Regions from separate parts of the Bacillus sp. JJ1122 genome, predicted to be linked through region 3. Evidence: riboswitches for the same ligand, from Rfam matches in the RefSeq annotation. Region 3 holds a riboswitch; each other region holds the start of a gene.
What was found. A riboswitch is a leader RNA that binds a small molecule or an ion and turns the genes downstream of it on or off. The one in region 3 is predicted to bind cyclic di-GMP.
Positions count from the first base shown of each region.

Region 1: linked by a shared signal. The riboswitch ahead of V7201_RS09940 (DUF3789 domain-containing protein) and the one ahead of V7201_RS02580 (DUF5667 domain-containing protein) in region 3 are both predicted to bind cyclic di-GMP.
Region 2: linked by a shared signal. The riboswitch ahead of V7201_RS10130 (HNH endonuclease) and the one ahead of V7201_RS02580 (DUF5667 domain-containing protein) in region 3 are both predicted to bind cyclic di-GMP.

Region 1 covers NZ_JBALQL010000016.1:481-8,049, reverse strand. Annotated here, with positions in the region: gene V7201_RS09965 (carbohydrate ABC transporter permease) at 1-608, opposite strand, end outside; gene V7201_RS09960 (carbohydrate ABC transporter permease) at 595-1,470, opposite strand; gene V7201_RS09955 (ABC transporter substrate-binding protein) at 1,470-2,789, opposite strand; gene V7201_RS09950 (LacI family DNA-binding transcriptional regulator) at 3,418-4,446, shown strand; gene V7201_RS09945 (aldose epimerase) at 4,677-5,546, opposite strand; gene V7201_RS09940 (DUF3789 domain-containing protein) at 5,714-5,818, opposite strand; cyclic di-GMP riboswitch class I at 5,867-5,951, opposite strand; gene V7201_RS09935 (hypothetical protein) at 6,502-6,816, opposite strand; partial or broken gene V7201_RS09930 (NAD-dependent epimerase/dehydratase family protein) at 6,861-7,569, opposite strand, start outside.
Region 2 covers NZ_JBALQL010000016.1:47,427-54,995, reverse strand. Annotated here, with positions in the region: gene V7201_RS10155 (NEW3 domain-containing protein) at 1-1,587, shown strand, start outside; gene V7201_RS10150 (hypothetical protein) at 1,734-2,795, opposite strand; gene V7201_RS10145 (hypothetical protein) at 3,225-3,524, opposite strand; gene V7201_RS10140 (hypothetical protein) at 3,539-3,934, opposite strand; gene V7201_RS10135 (hypothetical protein) at 3,966-4,829, opposite strand; gene V7201_RS10130 (HNH endonuclease) at 4,868-5,722, opposite strand; cyclic di-GMP riboswitch class I at 5,789-5,879, opposite strand; gene V7201_RS10125 (zinc metalloprotease HtpX) at 6,163-7,017, shown strand; gene V7201_RS10120 (hypothetical protein) at 7,288-7,569, opposite strand, start outside.
Region 3 covers NZ_JBALQL010000003.1:55,791-63,359, forward strand. Annotated here, with positions in the region: gene V7201_RS02555 (anti-sigma factor) at 1-181, opposite strand, end outside; gene V7201_RS02560 (RNA polymerase sigma factor) at 184-744, opposite strand; gene V7201_RS02565 (protein kinase family protein) at 1,074-1,688, opposite strand; gene V7201_RS02570 (sporulation protein) at 1,817-2,212, opposite strand; gene V7201_RS02575 (FbpB family small basic protein) at 2,240-2,368, opposite strand; gene V7201_RS02580 (DUF5667 domain-containing protein) at 2,710-3,972, opposite strand; cyclic di-GMP riboswitch class I at 4,068-4,153, opposite strand; gene V7201_RS02585 (pirin family protein) at 4,226-5,071, opposite strand; gene V7201_RS02590 (hypothetical protein) at 5,436-5,585, shown strand; gene V7201_RS02595 (protein phosphatase 2C domain-containing protein) at 5,898-6,704, shown strand; gene V7201_RS02600 (DsrE/DsrF/DrsH-like family protein) at 6,918-7,313, opposite strand; gene V7201_RS02605 (GNAT family N-acetyltransferase) at 7,547-7,569, opposite strand, start outside.

The DNA.
Region 1 (7,569 bases), on a different contig from region 3:
AACAAGAAGATGACAGTAGTGATCGATTTTGACATTGGCAGGACAATCTTGAACATGATTTGCATCTCGCTTGCTCCGTCCAGCTTTGCCGCTTCAATGAACGTATCCGGGATCGCCTTGAAGAAGTTCGTGTACATGAAGACTGCCCATAAGCTCATCGCTTTCGGCAGGATCATTCCCCAGTAAGAGTCGTACATTCCTACCTTTTGGATAACAAGGAATGTAGGTATCAGCAGGATGATAGCCGGGAAGAACATCTGGAACAAGATCACGTTGTTGATCGTGTCTCTTCCTTTAAATTGAATTTTAGCTAATGCATAAGAAACCATTACAGCTGAGACCATCATCAAGATGGTCGAACCAGCTGATACTAAAAAGCTGTTAAAGAAGGCGTTAATCCATGGACGCGGGATGACAGATTCCCCGCCGCCAAGCAGCCATTCCCATGACTTCAACGAGTATTCAGTCGGGAAGAACTTCTTATCGACCTGACTCCAATCAGCAAAGGAATTCAACACCATGTAGATATATGGATAAATCATGATCAGCAATAGGACAATCGCAAACAGGTAACGAAAAACCAATCCTTTTTTCTTAGGTCCAACCATTTCGTTTCCCCCACAGTTCCAAGAGTTTTCGAATGATGTAAATCGCAACAAACGTTACAATCGATGCGATGATGGCAATAGCAGAAGCGTAGCCGGCTTGCAGGTTGGAGAATGCTTTTGTGAAAATCTCCATCTGCCATGTATTCGTGGCAAAATTCGGTCCGCCGCCAGTTAATTGATAAACCTCTGTGAAAATACCAAACGTAACACCAATCGATAAAATCAATACAGTAAACAACGCAGGATAAAGGAGTGGAAATGTAATCTTCCAAAAACGCTGCCATGGCGTTACTCCATCAATCATCGCTGCTTCATAGACATCTTTACTGATGCTTTCAAATCCTGAAGTTAGAATCAGCGCATAATATCCAGTGAATTTCCAGGCGATGATCAACGCTACTACGAAGAGTGCAGCAAACGGTGATCCAAGCCAGTTAATATCAATGCCAAATCCTCGCAGGAATTCATTCAGGGGACTGTTGTAGGACAAAATCCCTTTCACGATCAGCGAGGAAACAACGCCTGACGCCAGATAAGGAAGGAAGAATCCGATTAAAAACAATCCTTTAAATCTCGGCAGCCCTTGAACGATCAATGCGACAATGATAGAAAAAGCAATGACCAATGGAACAAACACGGCCATAAATTTAAAGGTTACAAAAAAGGCACTCTGCACACCCTGGCTTTTCAAGGCCTCGGAGTAATTTTCCATTCCGACAAAATTATACGTCGGCGATATTAAATTCCAGTCCGTCACAGATAGAAACAGTGACCAGACGAGCGGTATCAGAAAGAAAATAATTGCGTATAAAAGATAAGGACTGGCAAAAAGCCAGCCCAACCATCCTTGGTTCTTTCTCATTATTTGAGAGCCCCCTCAATGGCCTCTTGCATATCCTTCCATGCAGTTTTCGGATCTTTCTCTCCTTTTACAACTGGATTGAAGGCATGCTGGCCAATAAATGTCTGAATATCATTGTATTTAGAGTTATCCATTGGCGGGATTGCATTCGGAACGGCAGCAGCGTATGGCTGTAATGCCGGGTTGTTTTCAAAGAACGCTTTGAAAGTGTCGTTCGTTGTTAAATCATCACGTGCCGGTGGCAAGCTTGTCTTTTCAAGCCATTTCAAGTCATTTTCAGGATTTGAATAGACCCATTTAATGAATTCGCTCGCAGCCTTTTGCTGTTCTTTCGTTGCTGAAGCATACACGACAAGACCTTTTGTATCTGCGAATGTTTTAACGTTTTCTGTATCCATTCCGTCTGGAACAGGAGGCAATGCTAATGTGTAAGTCTCATTCAATTTCATTTCCGGGAATTTTTCAGCCCAATAAGAAATTGTCCATGGACCAATATCCGTAAAGATTCCCAATCCGCTTTCAAATGGATCTTTTGACTGTCTAGTCATTAAAGCGTCTGCTTTTTGCAGCTCTTCTACAAATCCAAGAACTTGCTCTCCGGCTTTCTTATCGCCAGTGAATTCAGTTCCTTCTACAAATTTATTGCCATCAGATGCTGCGTTATAAAGCATGAAGAAGTCGAACCATCTTTTCCAAGCTGTAGGATCAGCAAGGTCTGGTTTAGCCCATACATATTTGTCTGGGTGCTTTTCTTTTAATTTCTTCGCTACTTCCAGCATTTCGCTGTATGTTTTAGGCGGTTCGTTATAGCCAAGTTCCTTCAAGACGTCCAATCTCCAGCCAAACAACATCGCATTTGAGTAGATTGGCAATACGTATTGGTGGCCGTCAGCAAACTCCCAGCCCTTCATTGTATCTTCCATATTTCTGCTTTTCTTAATTTCATCCCAGCCCTCTAGCTCATCGAGTGGTAAAAGCGCTTTACTTTCAGACAGCTGAGCTGCGAAACCACGGTTGATGTTCTCTGACATCGTTGGTGCACTGCCGCCAGCAATCGCTGATTGGATGCCAGCTTCAGATGTCGGACTTTCCTTCATCGGGCTTACGTTCACCTTGATATCCGGATTTTCTTTTGTGAACTCTTCCGCTACTTCCTTCCAATACACTTGCTGTGTTGGGTTTGGAGCTGCCCAGAATTCAATTGTTGTTACGCCGTCTTTCGTGCTTCCATTGCTTTTATCTCCATTGTTACAAGCTGCAAGACCAGAAACAGTCAGTGAAGCAGCAAGCACTAACGAAGCCACTTTTTTGATTTTCATCCGATATTCCCCCAATTATTAGTATGATTTCCTAACTTTATGTTTTCAGTAATCTTACCTGAAAAAATGAGAAAACTATTAGTCTAGCTTTTTGAAGGTGACGTTTTTGATAGCGCTATCATAACCTTACAAAAAAAAGTATAATCAATAGTATCTGGGTCACGTTTATTGCTGATTTATCCTTTACCCTCATTTCTAAAGATTTTTTAAAATCATTACAAATAAATAAGTAATTAATAAATAATGTGTTTAGTAACTTTACAATTACATTATTGCACCTTACTAGTTATATGTCAAACGTAAATTATATATAAATTTTAATTGAATAAAATGTTAACTTCGATACATAGCTGTTGATCTCCGCTCCAGGCGCTTGCTTTCCTGGGGGCGTTCGCCGAGCCTCCTCGTCGCTGCGCTCCTGCGGGGTCTCGCCTGAACCACTAATCCCCTAGGAGTCAAGCGCCTTCCGCTCCGATCAACAGGCTTACTAACACGATTGGTAATTCAACAAGATTATAAGTTACATAATTACAATGATAATTTAATTGCTAAAAACATTTTGTAACGTTACAATGTAATTACAAATTAAATTACTAACATTTACTTTCATTAAGGAGAAGTTTTATATATGAAGAAAAAAGTGACTATGCAGGATATTGCGGATCGGTTGAGTATTTCTAAGAATTCTGTTTCGCAGGCTTTGACGGGGAAGCCGGGGGTTAGTGAGGAAACGCGGCTGATGGTTCAAAGAGCTGCGGATGAGTTGGGGTATTCTTATACTAATAATAGAAGCAGTCAAAAGTACGATGAGAAGAAGGGTATCAATATTGCCCTTATTGCTTCTGATTATGCTTTTTCGCTTAAAAGCTTTTTCGGGGAGATTTACCTTAGCGTGGAAAAGGAAATGAGGGCACGGGGCTGGAATTTATTAATTGAGTCGATTGACAAGGAATCGAAGGATAAGTTAATCCTCCCCTCTCTGCTGTCAAATCATCAAATAGATGGGATTTTAATTCTATCTCATATTAGCACTGACTATATTTCGAAGATTATCGATACTGGAATCCCGACTGTGCTAATTGACCATCACTCACCATACCTGCAGGCGGATGCGATCTTGACGAACAATCGCTTTGGCGCTTATAAGGCTGTTGAGCACCTGATCCAATTAGGACATCAAGACATTGCATTCGTTGGAGATATTGAGGTTTCCCCAAGCTACCAGGAGAGATTGGAAGGCTATATGCTTGCCCTGAGAAAACATGGGATAGAACCAAATGAAGCTCTATTATTTACTGACGCAGAAGAAAAACAGGAAGAAATAAACGGGTTTGTCGATGAATTGCCCTATATGCCGACTGCATGGTTTTGTGTAAACGATGGACACGGATTCCTTGTCCAGTCAGTAATGCAGCAAAAAGGATATAAGGTTCCTGAAGACATATCGATCTGCAGTTTTGACAACGGACAACTGTCCCAAATCGCTACTCCAAAAATCACTACCGTAAATATCGATTTAAACTACTATGGAAAAAAAGCAGTCGAACAGTTGAACTGGAGGATTAATCATAAGGATGAACCTATCCATGAAATCCTGCTGCCAACTACATTGATTGTTCGAGAATCAACCGCTGCTAATACAGTCAAATCAAAATAATTTTCATGGAAGCAAGGGGACGGTTCTCTTGCTTCCTTTTGCTTTAGGTAATTATAAGGTTTTTACTTGGATATTACATAGTTGTGCACGGATTGATTGCCCTGCACAAGCTCATAACTAAATCAGGCCTCCCAGAATGTTAACTAAGGGGAACATTTAGACACTTATTGCTGACATACTTTAATTATTCTAATAAGCAATAATAAAGCAATGGCAACTTTACCGAAAACTTATTCTTTCACCTCAATACTAAGTTCAGTAACAAGACTCTCATTCCCCTTAATAATGACAAGCTCTTCCTTACGGTTCAATTCATCCGTCTTAGCCATCCACGGCTCTACACAAACGAAGTCATTTCCACTTTCCGTCCATAACACGATGTATTTAAACTGCTCTCCATAGCTTAACTTAATCCTCTTCTTCTCTGCTGGATCACCAAATGAAATAGAGGAATCATTTGAATTTATGAAGACGACTGATTCTTTTAGGTTCGTTAAGTCAACCCTACCGGTGAACTGTTTTATTTGATCGTCATTGTAGTCATAGTATTTCGTTGCATCTGTTTCGTACCCAAGATTCTTTTCGCTTGTTTTGAAATAGGGATGAAAACCTGCATAAATCGGCATTGGCGAATCGCCCAGATTGTTATATTCCTGCTTAATCATAAGTTTTCCACCCTCTAGTACATATGTAAAAATAACAGTAAAGTCAAAAGGGTATGAGAGTTTCGTCTGTTCATTGCTGGTGATCCTTATCGATAGAAAAGCCCTGTTATCCGCCTCCTGACCAATAACTTCCCATGAAGCATTACGCGCAAAGCCATGGTTGGACATGGCATACGTCTTCCCTTCCCACTCATACGTTCCATTGGCCAGTTGGCCTGAAATCGGGAAGAGAATCGGAATGCCGCCTCTTACATTTTTTTCTTCGTTATAAAACGTTTCTTCATTTAAGTACAGCAACTCTTCACCTTTTACTCCGTATGAATATATAATGCCTCCACGTTCCGGGGCAATCTTGACCCATGAATTAGTCAAAGAATCTATTAGTTCGTATACTCTATAGTTTTGATCGATTGACTCTTGAACTTTATACATCATTCCACTCCTCTAGATAATATTCAACGTTGCTTCCAGAAGCCAGGAAATCAACATTTCTATATAATAGATTATAACCTAATAAAGATTGAAGAACTAAAATAGCCCTACGAATTCAAAAAGCCCTTAAAATAAATAAAAAGCAGCCAATAGGCTGCTTTCACTTTTGTTTACATCTCAAGATGACGGTCACCAATTTTTGCGGCATACATAAGGCTCATGAAAAATAAAACAGTTAATGAACCTACGATTAGGCCTGCGAAAAATGTTAACATAGCTTTCCCTCCAAGGGTTATTTCATAATTCGCCGGAAGGTCTTCATATTCGGTAGCTGGCTGGCATAGCCCTAAGGCTTTAGCCCCTATAGTTTTGCGCCACCATCTTTCAATGGTTTTGCCCTTTCGTACGAACTATGTTTCTAACTTGAGTATATCTAATATTAATATATTGTCAATTAAAAAATAGGTAAAGATAACCAATAAAAGAGTTTCCCAATTCAATTACTTTGGTCCTAATTATATTAGTTGGAAAAAGCGAAAATATAAGATATTAAATTAGAAATGGTAACCAAAATGACTAAGATTATGACATTAACTCTCTTAATGTGTGAATAATTTTAACTTTTATTAATCAACAGACATACATTTTGTCTACCTATGTCAGACTACTCCGATTTTTGAGGATTAAATTTCCAATATAATTAGAGGTTATATTTTCAGAGATGGGGAATAAACTATATAAGTTTCTCAAAATTACGGGGATGTGATGGTATGAACCGGGAAGGTAATTTTGGAGTAGGCTTTTCTTGGGGAATTTCACTTAGTATACCACTTTGGATTTCTCTATTCGGTTGGATAAAGTTATTGATAAAATTTTTATAGCTATGCAAACTTGTTTAAAAAAATATGACCTTATAATACTATAGCCTGTCCTGAAATAGGACAGGCTAATTCTTTAATTATGATAGTATTTCCTGTACCTTATTCATTACAGATTCCTTTAAGCTATCTAACTTATCTTTACTTTCCTCAAGTGTGGCAGCTTTTACCCCAAAGTAAAATTTAGCTTTTGGCTCTGTACCTGATGGACGAAGGCAGAACCATGAACCGTCAGCCAAGTGATATTTAAGAACATTTGATTTAGGCAAATCGATACCATTTTCTGTATTATCTTTAAGGTTTACTTTTATACTCAATGAATAGTCTTCAACAGTTGTTACCCCAATCGCAGCCATTTCGTTGATCTTTTCTTCACGGAAACGATTCATAAGCATTGCGATTTTCTCTGCTCCATCTTTTCCTTTTAAAGTTATGGTTTCTAGTCCTTCCTGGTAAAAACCGTCCTTTCAAAGATTTCGAGTAACCACTGATATAAGGTTTCTTCTAAGGAAAATATACATTTCCAGCCTAATCTATTAAAATCTTCCGTGAAGAAACAACAAGACAGGTTGGATTTCCTACACAACGGTCTGTATATAAGATATTCGCTTTCTTTCCTGTTTCCTTTTCACATGTTGCAATGACTTTCTTCACCGAAAAACCCTTACCGTTCCCTAAGTTGTATATTTCATTTGTTTTTGTGCCATTTAACAAATCTGAGGCCAACACTGAAAATGTTTTCACAAAGTTCTAAGGAATGCTGAAGAATAATAGGAATCAAATGCGATTCAGGATTATGATCCTCACCGATTTCCCCCGTAACATGAGCACCCGGCTGCATTAAAGTAGCGAAAAACATCATACGACAGACCAATTGCTTTGTGAAGCTCCTTTCGAATATGCTCAATCATCAATTTAGAACCACCATATGGATTAATAGGATTTGTAGGCGTATCCTCACTAATCATCTGGATTCTCTCTTGACTCCACCCACTAAACTATTAGCTGCAAAATGCATAACTGCATCAATATCGTAGGTAGAAAATACTTGCTCTAAATCTGAAGCATTCCCAATATCTCTCTGCTTATACATCGCTCTACTATCCACGCTTTCACGATGGCAAGTAGATAAAGTTATCAAGCACAAC
Region 2 (7,569 bases), on a different contig from region 3:
ACGAAGCTGCAGGATCAGCTTGATTCCATCGTTGCTTCCTATCCTGACCGCAATGCGGTTTTCACACAAACACAAAAGGCATTAAAGGATGTCCGCCATCTACAAAAGAAAACTGAAACCGCTAAGCTTGATAAGGAGCTAAAATTAGACCTGCTTCATAAGCTGGGACTGAAGGAACAGCAGTTGCAGACAGCAAGCTTTGTTTCTTCGAGCCTTGATGTAAAAGCAGAAGCTGCATCGAACATCCTGACAAAAGGCCAGGAGACAACTGTTACCGTCACTCTTAAGAACAATGGCAGCCAGGAATTGGAGCATACCCAGGTTTCTTTGACCGCTCCAAAAGGCTGGAAGATTACTGCGAACAAAAAGGAAAAAGCCCTCTCACCAGGTGAGACTGCCCAGCTTACTTTTAATGTAAAGGTTCCTGAAAATGCCGAATTCTATCATGCGTACAAGGAACCGGCTTTGCAGGCAGTCGTTTCTTATAAGAATAAAGGAACGGCAACGGTCCAAACTCAGAAACTGGAAGGAACCATCGCTGTCCTACCGGATGCAGCGGTCAAGCTGAATCCTGAGGATATCATCGTGAATACCGCCAATGTGCAAAAAGAAATTCCGGTAAAGGCTAAAGTCAAAAACTATTACAATGGCAAAACGAAGGCGTCCGTTTCCTTAAAAGTGCCTGCAGGCTGGAAAGTCGAGCCGCAATCAGCAGCTGTTGATTTTGCAAGCCAGCTCGAGGAAAAAGAAGTCGCCTTCACCCTTTCACCGCCAGCAAACATTCAATCAGGGGATTTCAATATTGATGCAGAAGTTTCTGTAAACGGGAAAACATTCAGCTCAACGATCCAGGAAATCAGCTACGACCATATCGGCACCTTCTATTATCAATATCCAGCACAGGTCCATGGCGTCGCCTTCGAACTATTGAAGAACGATAACTTAAAAGTCGGCTATATCGACAGCGGATTTGATATGGTAGCGGACTACCTAACAAATGCAGGGTTAAACATCACCAAGCTGACAGAAAATGATATCACGACAGGCGACTTGAGCCAATACGACACAATCGTTGTCGGCATTCGCGCCTACCTATCAAGAGCCGATTTGCTAAAAAACAATGCACGCCTGCTTAAATATGTGGAAGACGGCGGGCACTTAGTCGTCCAGTACCACAAGCCAAGCGGCGACAACTGGAACAAAGACACATCCGCACCATACCCATTAACGATCGGTAACGTCTCCATCAAATGGCGCGTAACCGATGAAAACGCCAAAGTAAACGTCCTGAAACCAGAGTCCCCTCTCTTCAACTATCCAAACAAAATCACAGACAGCGACTGGGACAACTGGGTACAGGAAAGAGGACTATACTACCCAATGGCATGGGCACCAGAATACGAAACATTCGTCAGCATGGCCGATCCCGGCGAGGCCCCATTCGATGGCGGTATTCTGATGGCAAAGTATGGTAAGGGAACATATCTTTATACGAACCTTGTATTTTATCGACAGATTCAGAGTCAGGTACCTGGTGGGTATAGGATCTTCACCAATCTAATCAGCTACGGTTCAGAAAACGAATAAATAAAAAAGTGCCTGGTTTCCACTGCATTAAGCAATGGAAGCAAGGCACTTTTTTTGAAGAAACACGGGGACCGTCACTGTTCCTCAAAGTAATAATCCTACGAAGCGTGACACCATAAACCTCCACGCTTCCCACTTATATATTTTTATCCCTGTTTTAATACATAGTCTTTATAATGATATATCTTACTGTATTTAAACAATTCATTTTCAATTTGTATATTATTTTCTGGAATATCAAAAAACCTCTTTAAAAAAGCAAATAAGTGTTCTTCTTTAATAGGTAATTTTTCTTCTAATTCAAATAATGAAAATGAGTAATTATTCAAAAGAAAATATTGTAAGTTTTCATGAAAAAGTTGCAATAATTCCTTTGCCCATACTGTATTCTTAACAATCAAGGGAGATTCACCTTCATTTAATACTAGAGCTTCTAAAACAGCCATTTTTGAATAAATTGAAGGCATAATATCTATTGAAGTGTTGTAACTTGGATCTTCTATAAAAAACTCTATAGGAGCCATAGAATCGTTGTTGAAGAATACATTGATTCCTAAGCCATTGAATCTACTATTCTTTACTTGTCTATCAGGACTTCTATATGTATGATTAATACTTGATTTTACTTCTGCTAGACCTATGACATTTAAGAATTTATCAATTATGATAAAGTCAGGAGACGGTGCCCTATTAGATGTCCCAACTTTTAAGATTCCATGTTCTTGTACATTATCAATCTGAGCCAACAATAACCTTACTAAACCTTCTCCATATCCCCCTGATATTTTCCCTTTTTTTTCTGGTAAAATTCTGCTAACCAATCTTTTGTTTGTAAAGAGTACTCCATTTTCCACAACTAGGGGATGCTGATTTAGTATATTTATATAGGGATGAACTTCTCCAGTAGCCATAATTTCATTAAGCAACCCAAAGTAATCACTTAATAGAAAAACTAAGTTATTATGTATCTCTAGATATCTACTTCTATCATAACTCGTAGCCCTTAACCTAAAGTACGTCCTGTTTGCAAGTTTATATGCATCATTAAGATAACTATTAATATCAAGATGTGTTAAGTTAGAATTTAATGAACTAAGATTCTTCTTAACCATTTGATGTAATTTGCTACCCGCTGTAAATGTTTGATGTGATATTGCTGATGCAATAGTAAAATCCATAGTTTTTGCAGGGCTGCTCAGACTAGACATATAAATCTTCTCACCTCATCTTAATTATTTCGAAAGGACGCGAAACTCGGAGACGGTTCTTCTGCTTGACAAAATAACATAGTAATATTCAATATTTTTTTGGTATCCTCCTATTCTACTTTAGTTTAGCAGTCACATATGTATTGAAAAAAATTGAAAAGAGCTCAGTTTCTAGTTCACTTTATTTCGAGTACAGAATGGGACATTAGAACCGTCTGTTTCGGATCTTTTTCTCTCTTCAAGTTTGTCAATTCCACCAGAGTTATTTAATAACTAAATGTAATAAGCCATAAGAAAAAAAAGCTTAATGACGAATCCCCGCAAAACTTCTCGTCTTTTATTTCGACTCCCGAACGTGACACTAGAACCTTCCCGGTGTCTGCGCTATTTGGAACGCAAGAACCGTCCCCATGTTCCACCCATTTCCCATTAAATACTGTTCATTTCCAACATTAACTTTTGAATAGCTTCTTGATCGTCATTTTTGATAGCTTCTTCTAGTTGCTCGTTTAATAGTTGCAGCTGGTTGTTTTGTTGTTTGTTTTGCATTTCTTGATTGAACTTTGCTTTGTCTGCTTGCAGGATGGTGTATATTTGTTGTTCTTTGGCCAGGATGGCTGCTCGTTCTGCTTCTTCCTGCTTTATTGTTGCGTCCAGTTCTTCTGCTGCTTGTTTTAATGTTTCTTTGATGATTTGTTCAGCTTGTTCCCATTCTTCTTTTGAGGACATGATTTTCACTCCTATTAGTCAATATAACTCTTTATAGGCTGAAGGCCCTCCAGCTTTACATCCTGCAATTTGTTATCCAGTCCATCTAGCGGGTTCTTGTTATAGACATTCATCATTAAATTGGATGCAAGCGTCACAAGCTGCATATTATTTTCCTGCAGTCCCTTTTCAAGTACTTTATCTGCAGAGCTATACAATCGTTCACGTTCTGCGAAACTATTTTCCATGAATTTCTCAAACTTGTCTCTCTCCAGCTCAATCTTGGCGGTGATGGCATTGAGGCAAGAAATCAGACGTTGCCTTTCGGTTTCTTCCACTTCTTTTGCCTTCAAGTAACTTGTCGCCGAATTAATCGTTTCTGTTACAACTGATGCGATATCCAATGGGCTAAAAACATTTTTTACACTCATTATGACTTCCCCTTTTCATTTGAAGTTTCCACTATATTTGTCGGACTAATTGCTCTAACTGTTTAGTCAGTTCCTGATACTGAGTCGTGATGACTGCCTCATCTTGAAGAAACTGTGTAGTAAGTGTTTTTTCCAGCATCCTGATGATTTCGATCGCTTGCTCTGCATCCTGGACGTCCGATTCATCGGTAAAATCTGAAGCTAATAATTCTTCCGTATGCTTCATTTTTTCTTTAAGAGGGCGATATAAGCGCTCAATCAGCGAACGTTCTTCATAGATGTTTTGTTCAACAAAGGCCAAGTTCGTTTTCAATACTCTTAGTCTTCCACCCTCTAATTCCAGCTTCGCCTTAATTTTCTTCGCTTCCTGCAAATAGGCATCTGCCTGTTTCACACGTGTTCTTTGCTGGATTAAATCCATGCCAATAATCCCTCCGACAAGTCCTACACCCAATGTACCGATCACCGCAGCGGCTGCAGGCATGAAGGGATTGCTATCCTCAGTATGTGAAGAATAAAAATCCTTCCTTCTTAAATGATAGTCTGTTATATATTTCTCCACCGTTGCTTCGTATTGACTTTTAATCTCTTCATACAATTTCTTTTTATAGACATAATGATCGTCAATCAACGTTTCAACACAAAGTATTTCCGTGTGGACATCATCAAACAACGCATCATACTTCCTTCGGGCCTCATACAGGATCTCTCCTGCTTCACTATTTTTTTCATAAGATGTTTTATAATCGTTGTTGCCTTTAATCACCATTTCTTTAAAGCCGTCCGTCATCAATTCGGTAAACTCTTTTCTTCCATCACTTAGGATCTGCCCTAATTCTTTTCCTGAATCGGCGAAGATTTTACCTACTTCGAAAACATTCCTAAAGAAACCCATCACACTGCCCCTTTTGGCTCAATTTTGCTTTTTCTAACTTATCTATACTCACTCCCGCCACCCCAAAGTTCACGGCCTCCAGTATGTCCCACGCTTGCATGGGTTTCCCGGTCAACTAACTGCAGGACGCCTGGCTCTTCATTGTGATGCCAAGTGTATCCTTCTGGATTATCTCCATTGGACAAAGCTTCAATGTCAGCTTCGTTCAAGCCTAGCTCTTCAGCTAATTCCGGATCTCCTTGAATATCCTCATATAACTCATAGTTTGCATATGTAAAATGGATATAATCGCTTCTCAGATACATGTCTTCCTCTATATCCACTTCATATTCACTATCGAAAACCGGGAAGGAATCCGTAACGTTTTCACCATTAGGAAGTTCAATCGTTTTGGTCTCGAATGGTATATCGTCACCTGATAAATCGGAACCTGTCTCCTCCGCATCAGCAATATCGACTCCATCTATAATATCGACAACTCCTACAGCCAATGCTCCTATGGCAACCGTTTTAGCGATGGATATGGCTCCTTTTTTAACACGGTCATGATCTCCATCGATAAAACCGCCAATGACTTCACCGCCATTATGGACCGTGTGTTTAGCAGTTTGGTAGACCCCCTTCGCAGTCCTTCCGACAGCACTTCCGATATCATTCAAGCCCTGATCACGCTGCGCGGGATTGTCATTGATGATTCCCGCAACCGTCCCAACAGCTCCATCAGCAGCTTGTCCAACTGTAGTTCCAGCGAACTCCGAGGCTTTTCTTACTCCTTTTCCGATATCCTCGATCACATCTGATCCGGTTAACTCCCCAATAACCTGGATGGGTCCTCCAACCACAATCCCAGCGGTTTTCCCTGCATATTTACCAAACGTCTTAAGAAAGCTCATGCCATGATTCCCTCCCGGATAATAAAAAAACTATGACAAAAAGCCATAGTAAGAGAATCTCTATTCTATGGAGACCTGACGATCATAGCATACCTCAGCATGCCTTAGACTCACGGCTTTGCGTCCTCCCCTTTCGAGAAGTTTGCCTTTTTCATAGTATTTGATTTGGAATTATTTACATATTAAGTATATAGGTCTTTGGAACTGGATGTAAAGGAAAAATTCAACGATTTCTTGTTAGGACTGATGTGATGCCATAACGCAGTAAACCGTCCTTTTGTATCTCATTATTCACTCTTAATGAAACGTCAGAACAGCCATCTGTATCTAAATTCCTATTTTTTCTAAAAAAATTACATAATTCGACAATATTCTTTTTCAGCAAATGGTAAATTAGTAGCACATAAGGCGAGTGAATACTAATTTAGGAGGAATGAAAAGTGTACATTGTCGATTTTGCGCGAAGGTTGTTTAGAAAGGGCAATATAGGAATTATTATTTATCTTATATTGAATACCTTGCTGGTAATAAGTTTGTTTAATGAGCTGTGGATTGGTTTGCTTATGTATGCCATATCTTTGACGCTTGCCCTTTCTCCATTTGGAGAGTGGCTGTTAAGAGTTCAACAAGGTTGTAAGCCATTATCGAGACAAGAGCATATTGAAAGATTACTCCCTCTTTTTAATGAGGTATATGCTCAAGCAAAGAAATTAGATCCTTCAATCTCCGGTAATGTGAAGTTATTCATTAGTAAGGATAACAACGCGAATGCTTTTGCTACAGGCAGAAAAACAATCTGTCTTACAAAAGGACTTTTATCTTTCAGTGATGAAGAGATTAAAGCAACCTTGGCTCATGAATTTGGTCACTTATCTAATAAGGATACTGATTTAATTCTCATTGTTTCTGTAGGTAATATGATTGTAACCGGCATGTTTGTGATTTATCGATTCTTCTTTTATATCGCTGGAATCATGATGAGTATAATAAATAGAAGCTTTGGCACCCTAGTCATTACTTTCTTTGTTGATGTCATATTAGTTGCTATGATGTGGTTATGGACAAAATTCGGAACTTTACTTGTTATGAATTCCGTAAGAAAAAATGAATATGAAGCAGATTACTTTGCTCATCAATTAGGATATAGAGATTCACTGATAAGAGTCTTAGATAAGTTTGATGAAATGGATAATTCTGAATTAAAAGGTCTATGGGCGAATCTTGTTTCAACACACCCAGATCCAGATATGAGAATCGGCAAACTTCAGCAGCATGAAGAGAAGGCAGTAAGTTGAATTAGAATATAGATAGAATATAAGGACGGTTCTCTTGTTCGATTTGGAACGTAAATGCCTAGAAAAATAGGATTTTTACTAATTTGGTTATTTACTGATCAAAAAATAATGAAACAACAAAGCCAGGTTCTCACAATATTTCATTGGAGGAACCTGGCTTTTTTTAAATTGCTATCTGCTATTCATTTATTGAATGAGACACGAAAATCGTCCCCATACTCCACTTCTTGCGTTTCAAACCGGAACACGAGAACCGTCCCCATGTTCCACTTACAATCCTACCATTTCCAAATACAAAGGAATGATAATAAGCATAATAATGACATACCTTATGTTCCAGCGTATCGAGAGTTCTAGGAGGTCCACTTTTAATAAATTGGCTAGGAGATTATTTACTGCTGTGGCTGGAGCTACTGGATTTGTGATTCCCCAGCTTGCCAAAAGGAGTACTGCGAAATATTCTGGACTGAACCCAATTAATTCAGGTTTTAGACTGGTTACACAAATGGTTACCACTACAATGGGGTGTATTCCAATTAATGCAGTAAGAAA
Region 3 (7,569 bases):
TGGATGGAGGAGTTTTTGGTTCTGATAGATATGGAAGTTCTCCTGTAATTTCTACTAACTCTTTTAATTCTTCCCGACATTCTGGGCAACGCTCTAAATGTACCTCAAACCGCTCTTTCTCTGCTTCTGTTAAGCTGCGGTTAAAGTAATCGATTAGATGATCACAATTCATTTTCTCCATTTTCAGCCCCTCCTTTCATGCTCAAAAACCAGTGATTTTTTTAAATTCTTCAATGCCAGACGAATTCGGCTTTTTACGGTACCAAGGGGGATATTATAATCTTCGGATATTTTTTGTTGGGTATAACCTTTAAAGTACATCAATTGAATCATGCCTCTTTGTTCGTCCGAAAGCTTAGAAACAGCTTCTTGGACTCTTACTTTTTCTTCCTGCCACTCAGCTTTTTCTTCAACGGATTGATCATCACTTACCATATGATTTATATCATCTATAGGGACGGATGGTTTCACTTTTTTCTTGCGAATAATATCTATTGCCGAATTTCGTGCCATCGTGAACAGCCATGAAGTAAATTTACCTTTACTTTCATCGTATTCACCGGTCCCTCTCCAAATCTTTAAAAAGACCTCCTGCAAAGCTTCCTCTGCTAAATCATAATCCTGGGTCATTTTATAAAGAAATGAAAAGAGGATTTTTTCGTACCGATCATATAATGTTTCAAGCGCTTCTTTATTTTTAGCCTGGATGCTTTCATAAAGAACACTGTCGGGACTATTCCTCATATATGGTCTCCTTTTCGTCAAATTACTACTATTATAACGGATTAAGTTTTATAGGGAAAAAAGGAATCGGCTATGATCTCTTCAATATATAACGATAATAATTAATTTTTGGATTACATTTTGAAGAAAGCTAAGTGTATTTCCCAGAAAAAATGAAACTAATATAATTTTATGTATTGTTTTAGGATGAGTCTTTGACTTTTATCCTGTAGAGTTTATCCAAATCCGAATTATAGCTTGGCTATTTTCAGGTAGGATAAGAGGATTTAGATGCATCTGGCAGGGGAAAAGGTGATAGGCGGCTTCCACCAAATGAAAATGAAAATTAATTAATTAATTGATGGAAGCAGCCCTTTTTTATAAAAGAAAGCCACTAGATTCATTGCATACTGCGGTACTTTTTTCGGAAAACGCTTATGTCTGTAAAACTTGTAAAAAGCTAGTTTCAGGTCATCCCACTGAGAGCATTTTTTTGTCTGCCGAAATCGTGCCACATCAATCAGCCGAACATCGCCTTCTGGAGTAACTATGATATTCCTTAAGTGGATGTCAGAGGGGTTCAGACCTTTTTCTCTTGCCAGCTGCAAGGCGTTGTCTACTTCCTTGATATGTTCACTAGCTATTGGGATCCCCTTTACCAAACAATTAAAGAGTGTCGTTCCCTGAACATAATCCATGACGAGATAATTCTTGCCTGATTCATGCATCGCAGGAAAGAATGGATTGCCCTTGAGTTCTTTATAAATCGCTGCTTCCTCAGCAGCAATTCTCTCAAATGGAGGAAAGAACACCTTCAAGACAAGGTCCGTCCCCCGGATCCTGAATGCAAAAGCACTGCGACCCTCACCAATCAGCTGCAGCCTCTCATCCTTCTCCGCCAGCGCAATCTTCGAACCCTTCAGCATATAAACAACACTACTCGCTAAATCTCCAAAAAAACTCAACGCATTACCTCCTCTCACAGCGTCAGACCCCCACGCTTCACCGCTTTACCTTATCGGGGGTCTGACCCCCGGTGCTTTAACGCATTACCTTACTGGGGGTCTGACCCCCAGTGCTTTAATGTGTTAAATTATTTGTTTTTTACTACTTTGATCATGTCTTCGTCCCAACTTTCGACGCCTTGTTCGAAGGTTAGTTTTGTTTTGAAGTGATAGGAGATTGCCTTGGTTGTGATGGGAACATCTAGGGGCAGCTTGAATGAAAACGGAACTTTATCTGCTTCTTCTGATCCTATCTTTGTTTCAACCTGAATGGCTGTTGTATCAATGACTTCTTCTGCGCCAGTTTTTTCATCTACCATGACGAGGGCGCAGTCAATTTGCTTAAGATGCTGGTCAATCGTTCCGCCTTTAATTAAAAATTGACCATTCACTGATTCACCAGGCTTTAAAACATCCTTCTCTAATATAAGGTCAATTTGTGCCGACCCGACGCCAAGCAAAGACATATACTTTCTTAATAACATCTGTGATCCTCCATATGATTTAATGAACTATTTCTTAGAATTAGCGTATTTCTCATCCAATCGCTTTTCAATCTTTTCCAGTACTTGCTGATCCATTAAAAGCTCTTCTCTGTTCTTTTTGACCAATTCATTAAAACGCAGTTGTTTTTTCTTCATAACTGTCACACTCCAATACTAAATTTATGTTGCTTATTGTGAAAATGCCTTATCTGAAATAAAAAAACCTTCACCCACGACGGTGAAGGTTTTAAAACAAATAAAGACCTTCACCAAAATTGGCAAAGGTCTTGCTAACAACGAATGAATGTTGCCAACAAAGCCGGGAGAAATCTCCGTAATGACGACCCTGTTGTAAAAGCTACTCCCCTTTAGGAGAACTATTTAAATTTATAACTACATCATACATGACATCGGTAAATTCGTCAAATCGAGAGGCTCAAACTGAAGTGTAAAACTCCAGTCCCTTTTATCCTTGATCCTTATTGGCTCAGGCCACTTTACTTTCCGTTCTTCTTATCTTTGCCTTTGCCGGTACCTTCATCACTGCTTTCTTCTCCTTGCCCATCATCATCTTCTTTAGAATTATCGTTTTTCTTATCTTTAGCTTTCTTGGCTTCCTCTTGCTGCTTTTCCTCGTTCTTCTTAGCCTCTTCACGTTTCTTTTCTTCAGCCTTTTTCTCTTCTTCCTTTTTCTTCACTTCTTCAGCTTTTTTAGCTGCTTCCTGCTTTTGTTCTTCTGCTTTCTTGGCAGCTGCCGCTTTTTGCTCTTCTGCCTTCTTAGCTGCTGCAGCTTTCTTTTCATCTGCTTTAACTGTTGCCGGCTGGGCAGCAGTCTTTTTCTCAGTGCTCTTTACTGTTTTTACTCCTGCTGCTTGTACAGTCGTTTGTTCAACGGAAGCTGTTTCGGCAGTTTCACCCTCTGTTCCAGCATCTTCTGGCTGTTCTGATTCAGTTTCAGTGCCTTCTTCAACCGCGGCATCCCCATCCTCAGCTCCAACTTCACCGGACCCTGTTCCTTCTTCCGTCACTACATCTTCGGCTTCTTCCTCGTCAGAGACTTGTTTCTTTCCAGATGCGAGTCCTTTCATCTGCGAAGGATGAACGCCAAGCTGTTTGGCTGCTTGACCAAAGCCAACCTTTTCTTCTGTATAAATAGCAGAGATTTCCTCAACTGTTTTGCCTGATGCTTCTGACAGCCAGAAAATCTGTGCGATTTGGCCGTATCCAAGATTCTGCTCACGAAGCTGAGTCACCATTTCCTGATCAAGGCCCTTGACCACATTCGCAACAACCTTAGCCTCTTCCACAGCTTCTTCCAGCTCTTCCTTTAGATCATCTTCTGCATTCTCAGCAAGGTCATCCTCGACTTCTGCAGTATCTGCCAATTCTTCAGTAAGTTCATCTGCACCTTCAGAATCGGTCTGATCTTCCACAATGACTTCCGTTACTTTTTCCTGTGCTTCCTCAAGTGCTGCTAAATAATCCTCTAATGCTTCTTGAACAAACGCATCTTTCTCTTCTTCAGACATCGCGGCTGCTTCTGCAAGTCTCTCGCTGGCAAAATCAAGCAGCAGCTGAGCTTCTTTCTCATCATCAAAGGTTACTAACAGCTTTAATTCCTCAAACAATTGGTCAAAGGTAAATAAAAACTGGTCTGGTGTTGTCCCCGGGTCAGTTGTTTCAATTACCTCATCTGCCGATACAGCTGTACCAAAGGTAAGTACCCCTGTTAAAACCGCTGTTGTTAAAAGTCTCTTCATCTTTTTTCCTCCATTTTAAAAGTTTGAATTAAAATCGATGAAAAATAAAAAAGTGCTGCCCGAAGAACAGCACACACGCAACTGCTATGTGAATCTTCGGCAACTGGCTGGCATTGTCTGTCTGACATTAGCCCCTGTAGCTTTGCGTCCCCAGGTTTCCCTGGGTTTGCCTTTATCGGATATTAATTCTACTATTATCTTACTTTTTCGACAGAAAAAAAGAAATAGAAACTTTACATAATTCCCAGAATTTCTACTTCGCTTCTACCCCGAATTTCCCTTCCTGGTAATCTCGGTAAGCCTGGCGGATTTCGTCCATTGAATTCATTACAAAAGGTCCGTAAGCAACGACCTCTTCCTTAATGGGTTTCCCTGAATAAACTAATAGTTTTGAGCGTTTATTTGCCTTCAGCCGCAGTTCACTTAACCCACTACCTCCATCGTTGAAGGTTAATGTCGCCGCTGTTGATTTTTCCAGGCTGGTTTCTCCGGTACCTGCCATAAGGTCACCAGAAAGAATATAAAGAAATGCATTGTGCCCCTCTGGAAGCTCGTAGGAAAATTCTGTTCCTTCAGACAAGCTTATTTCAGCAAGCGCAAAAGGCACTAATGGTTCAAGCGGTCCTTTTACCCCAGCGGTTTCGCCTGAGTATACCTTAACTGATCCGCCTTTAATCTGGACGATTGGTACGGTTTCAGAATACACATTCTGATAAGAGGTTTTAGTACTCTTTAGCTCTTTAGGAAGGTTCAGCCATAGCTGCAGTGTATGAGCAATGTCGTCATCAACTGCCTCTTCTGCATGTCTCGCTCCAGACCCGGCATTCATATATTGAATATCTCCACCCTCAAGAATACTGTGCCCGCCGTGATTATCGATATGTTCAAGCCTGCCATCTATCACATATGTTATCGTTTGAAAACCACGGTGTGGATGATCGGAAAATGTCCCGCGCTTGAACCAGTCCTCTGCCATCAGGATAAATGGATCCAATTCCCGCCATCTCTGTGGATTTAAAACAAGTCCCATTTGGACATGCGGAAAATCCTTTTCTTCATATCGTACTGTCCAATGATCTTTAATATCTCTTTGGAACATAATTTCCCCCTCCATTGTTGGCCCTATCCTATTCTATTTAGTAATCATCATGAGATAGCGAGCTATTAACTCTGTCATAATATTATAATACAAATTGCTTACTTTTAGTAAGTTAAAGCATGATTGGTTGGTTGTTTTAAAGTTTATTGAATGATTAATAAGCAAGGGTACAATTCTATATTCCATATCTCTGCTTTCCATTTTCGTTCTTCTAAAATCTTTGTAATTTCAACGAATCAATGTTTGGATAAATTGACTAACAATATGGTGCAGGATGGAGTCGACAATTCAAGTAAGTTTGTCTCCTCAAAAAAACGGGTAGTTACTCTTTAAGCAACAATCTAATAAAAAGGAGCTGTTATTCATGATACTAAAAAAGAAACTATTAGCAAGCGGGTTGGCACTAAGTGTGATTTTAGGCGGCCTTACAGCATGTGGGGATGGCGTTGACCAGGATAATGGCCCAAGTGATGGCGAACAGCAAGATGAAATGGATGATGAAAACGAAAATTAATTGTTTTAAAAATAAAAAATAAGAAGGGAGCGAAAATCACCATTTTCGCTCCCTTCTTATTTTATTTAGGAACCACGCTGACAAGCTCCCTGGTTTAGGGAGTTTTTTTATGATTATGATATCTTTTAAGCTTACATTATATTATAATTTTAGAAATATTTTGAAAAGGCGTGATTGTAGTGGAGGACTGTTTTGTTAGCAGCAAGTATGCTGGCGAGACTCAAATTTCTGGTTCGATTATAAATGAGGGTGTCAGCCATACTGTGCATGGTGTTTGGCATATCATGAGCCAAAAGGCGGTCTTAAATTAATATGAATAAAGTTTATGATTTTAGCTGGGTCGGAAGCCAGAAGACTTTTGTCGATACCATAAGCGTTGACCAATTTGGCCGAGTTGTTGTTGGCCGCTACGGAGGGAATTCCTCTGCTGGTCAATATAAGAATGAGGACGGCTGCTTATTATTGATTGATGAAAGACAAGATTGGGAGTTTGTCATACTTTTGGATGCCCATAATTCCGCCGAAAGCGCAGAATTGATTGTCCAAACCTTTGAACGACGAAAAAATGAGATAAATGAATGTCTAACTCTTCAGCCAGACCAAGCATTCATAAGCCTGGAAAAAATGGTGCTAAACCTATTTCGAAGCACAGAATTTATGGATGAGTGCAGTAAAGTTAAAGGGGAAACTGCCTGTTTAATCGCAGCAAGGAAAGGCAGGTACTGCTGGTGGTTCTCGGTTGGCGACTGTATTTTATATTTACATCACCCCGAGTTAACCGCCTTCGGTCAGCATCAATTAAATCAAAGGCAATTCTATGAGTGGATTGGACAGGTGAACACTTTTGAGATGCCAGTCCCCTGCTACAGCACCGGCAGAAAGGAACTGCGGCAGGGCATTAATCATCTCTTGCTGACAACCGATGGTTTAATAGAATGCCCTGGGGAACGATTCTCCAATCCACAGGACATTTTCCGGGTTTTCTCGAAATCTTCTAATGGAGAAAGCGTTGAGACTTTATTAAAAGGAATTCAGGAAAACAATGTTCGTGACAGTACGACAATTGTGTCCTGGATGGTGGATGTAACCGAGAAAGCTACATTGGCCAGCAATCAGTAAAATCTCATAGATACAGAGGTTCATTCGGATAAAAACGTTTCAAGAAAAAATAAAACGACCATTTCCCATAAGCATTTGGGAAATGGCCGCACCTTTGATTGATCTTTGGGTCTGCTTTTACAGGGTTATGGGTACTCTGTTTCTGTTTTAACAAAGGTACCTCATTTTACTTTCGTTAAAATAGCAACAAAGATTACAAAAAGAGTTAAAAACTTAGAAAGTCAAAGTAACATCTGCATCTGTTGCAAACTCTAGGAATGTTACAGCTCCGCCTACTTCAAGTCCATCAACAAAAGCTTCTTTTTCAAGTCCCATTACATCCATTGTCATTTGGCAGCCAATGAATTTAACGCCCATTTCCACGGCCATTTCAACCAATTCTGGAATAGCAGGAACGTTGGCCTTTGCAAAACCTTCTGCAAAGTGTTCTTTGCCTTCTGGCATAGGAAGCTGCTTGTATGCTTCCTTATGGATTAAATTCAAGCCTTCAAATGTAAAAAATACAGCTACTTCCTGATCAGTGGCAGCCGCTGCTGTTGCGATATTAAATACTTTATAAGCCTCAAATAAGCCACCATTACTTGCGATAATTGCTACTTTTTTACTCATTGTTATTCCTCCTTATATTTAAAAACCATTCCTGATATTATTCAGGGATAAATTTAATTTGACGATTTAATTATACCGTTACCCCTATTGGTATAATAATAACCTAAAAATGAAGCAGGGTCAATCCTGTTTTTGTGTCTGGTTCGCAGGTTTGCTTAAATTCACGCTAAACTATGCGGCAGAAGAGACAAGAGTTTTTAAAAGAAATTTTTCTAGCAGATCAAAATCTGTGATCAAGTGTTGCTCCTATGCTCGT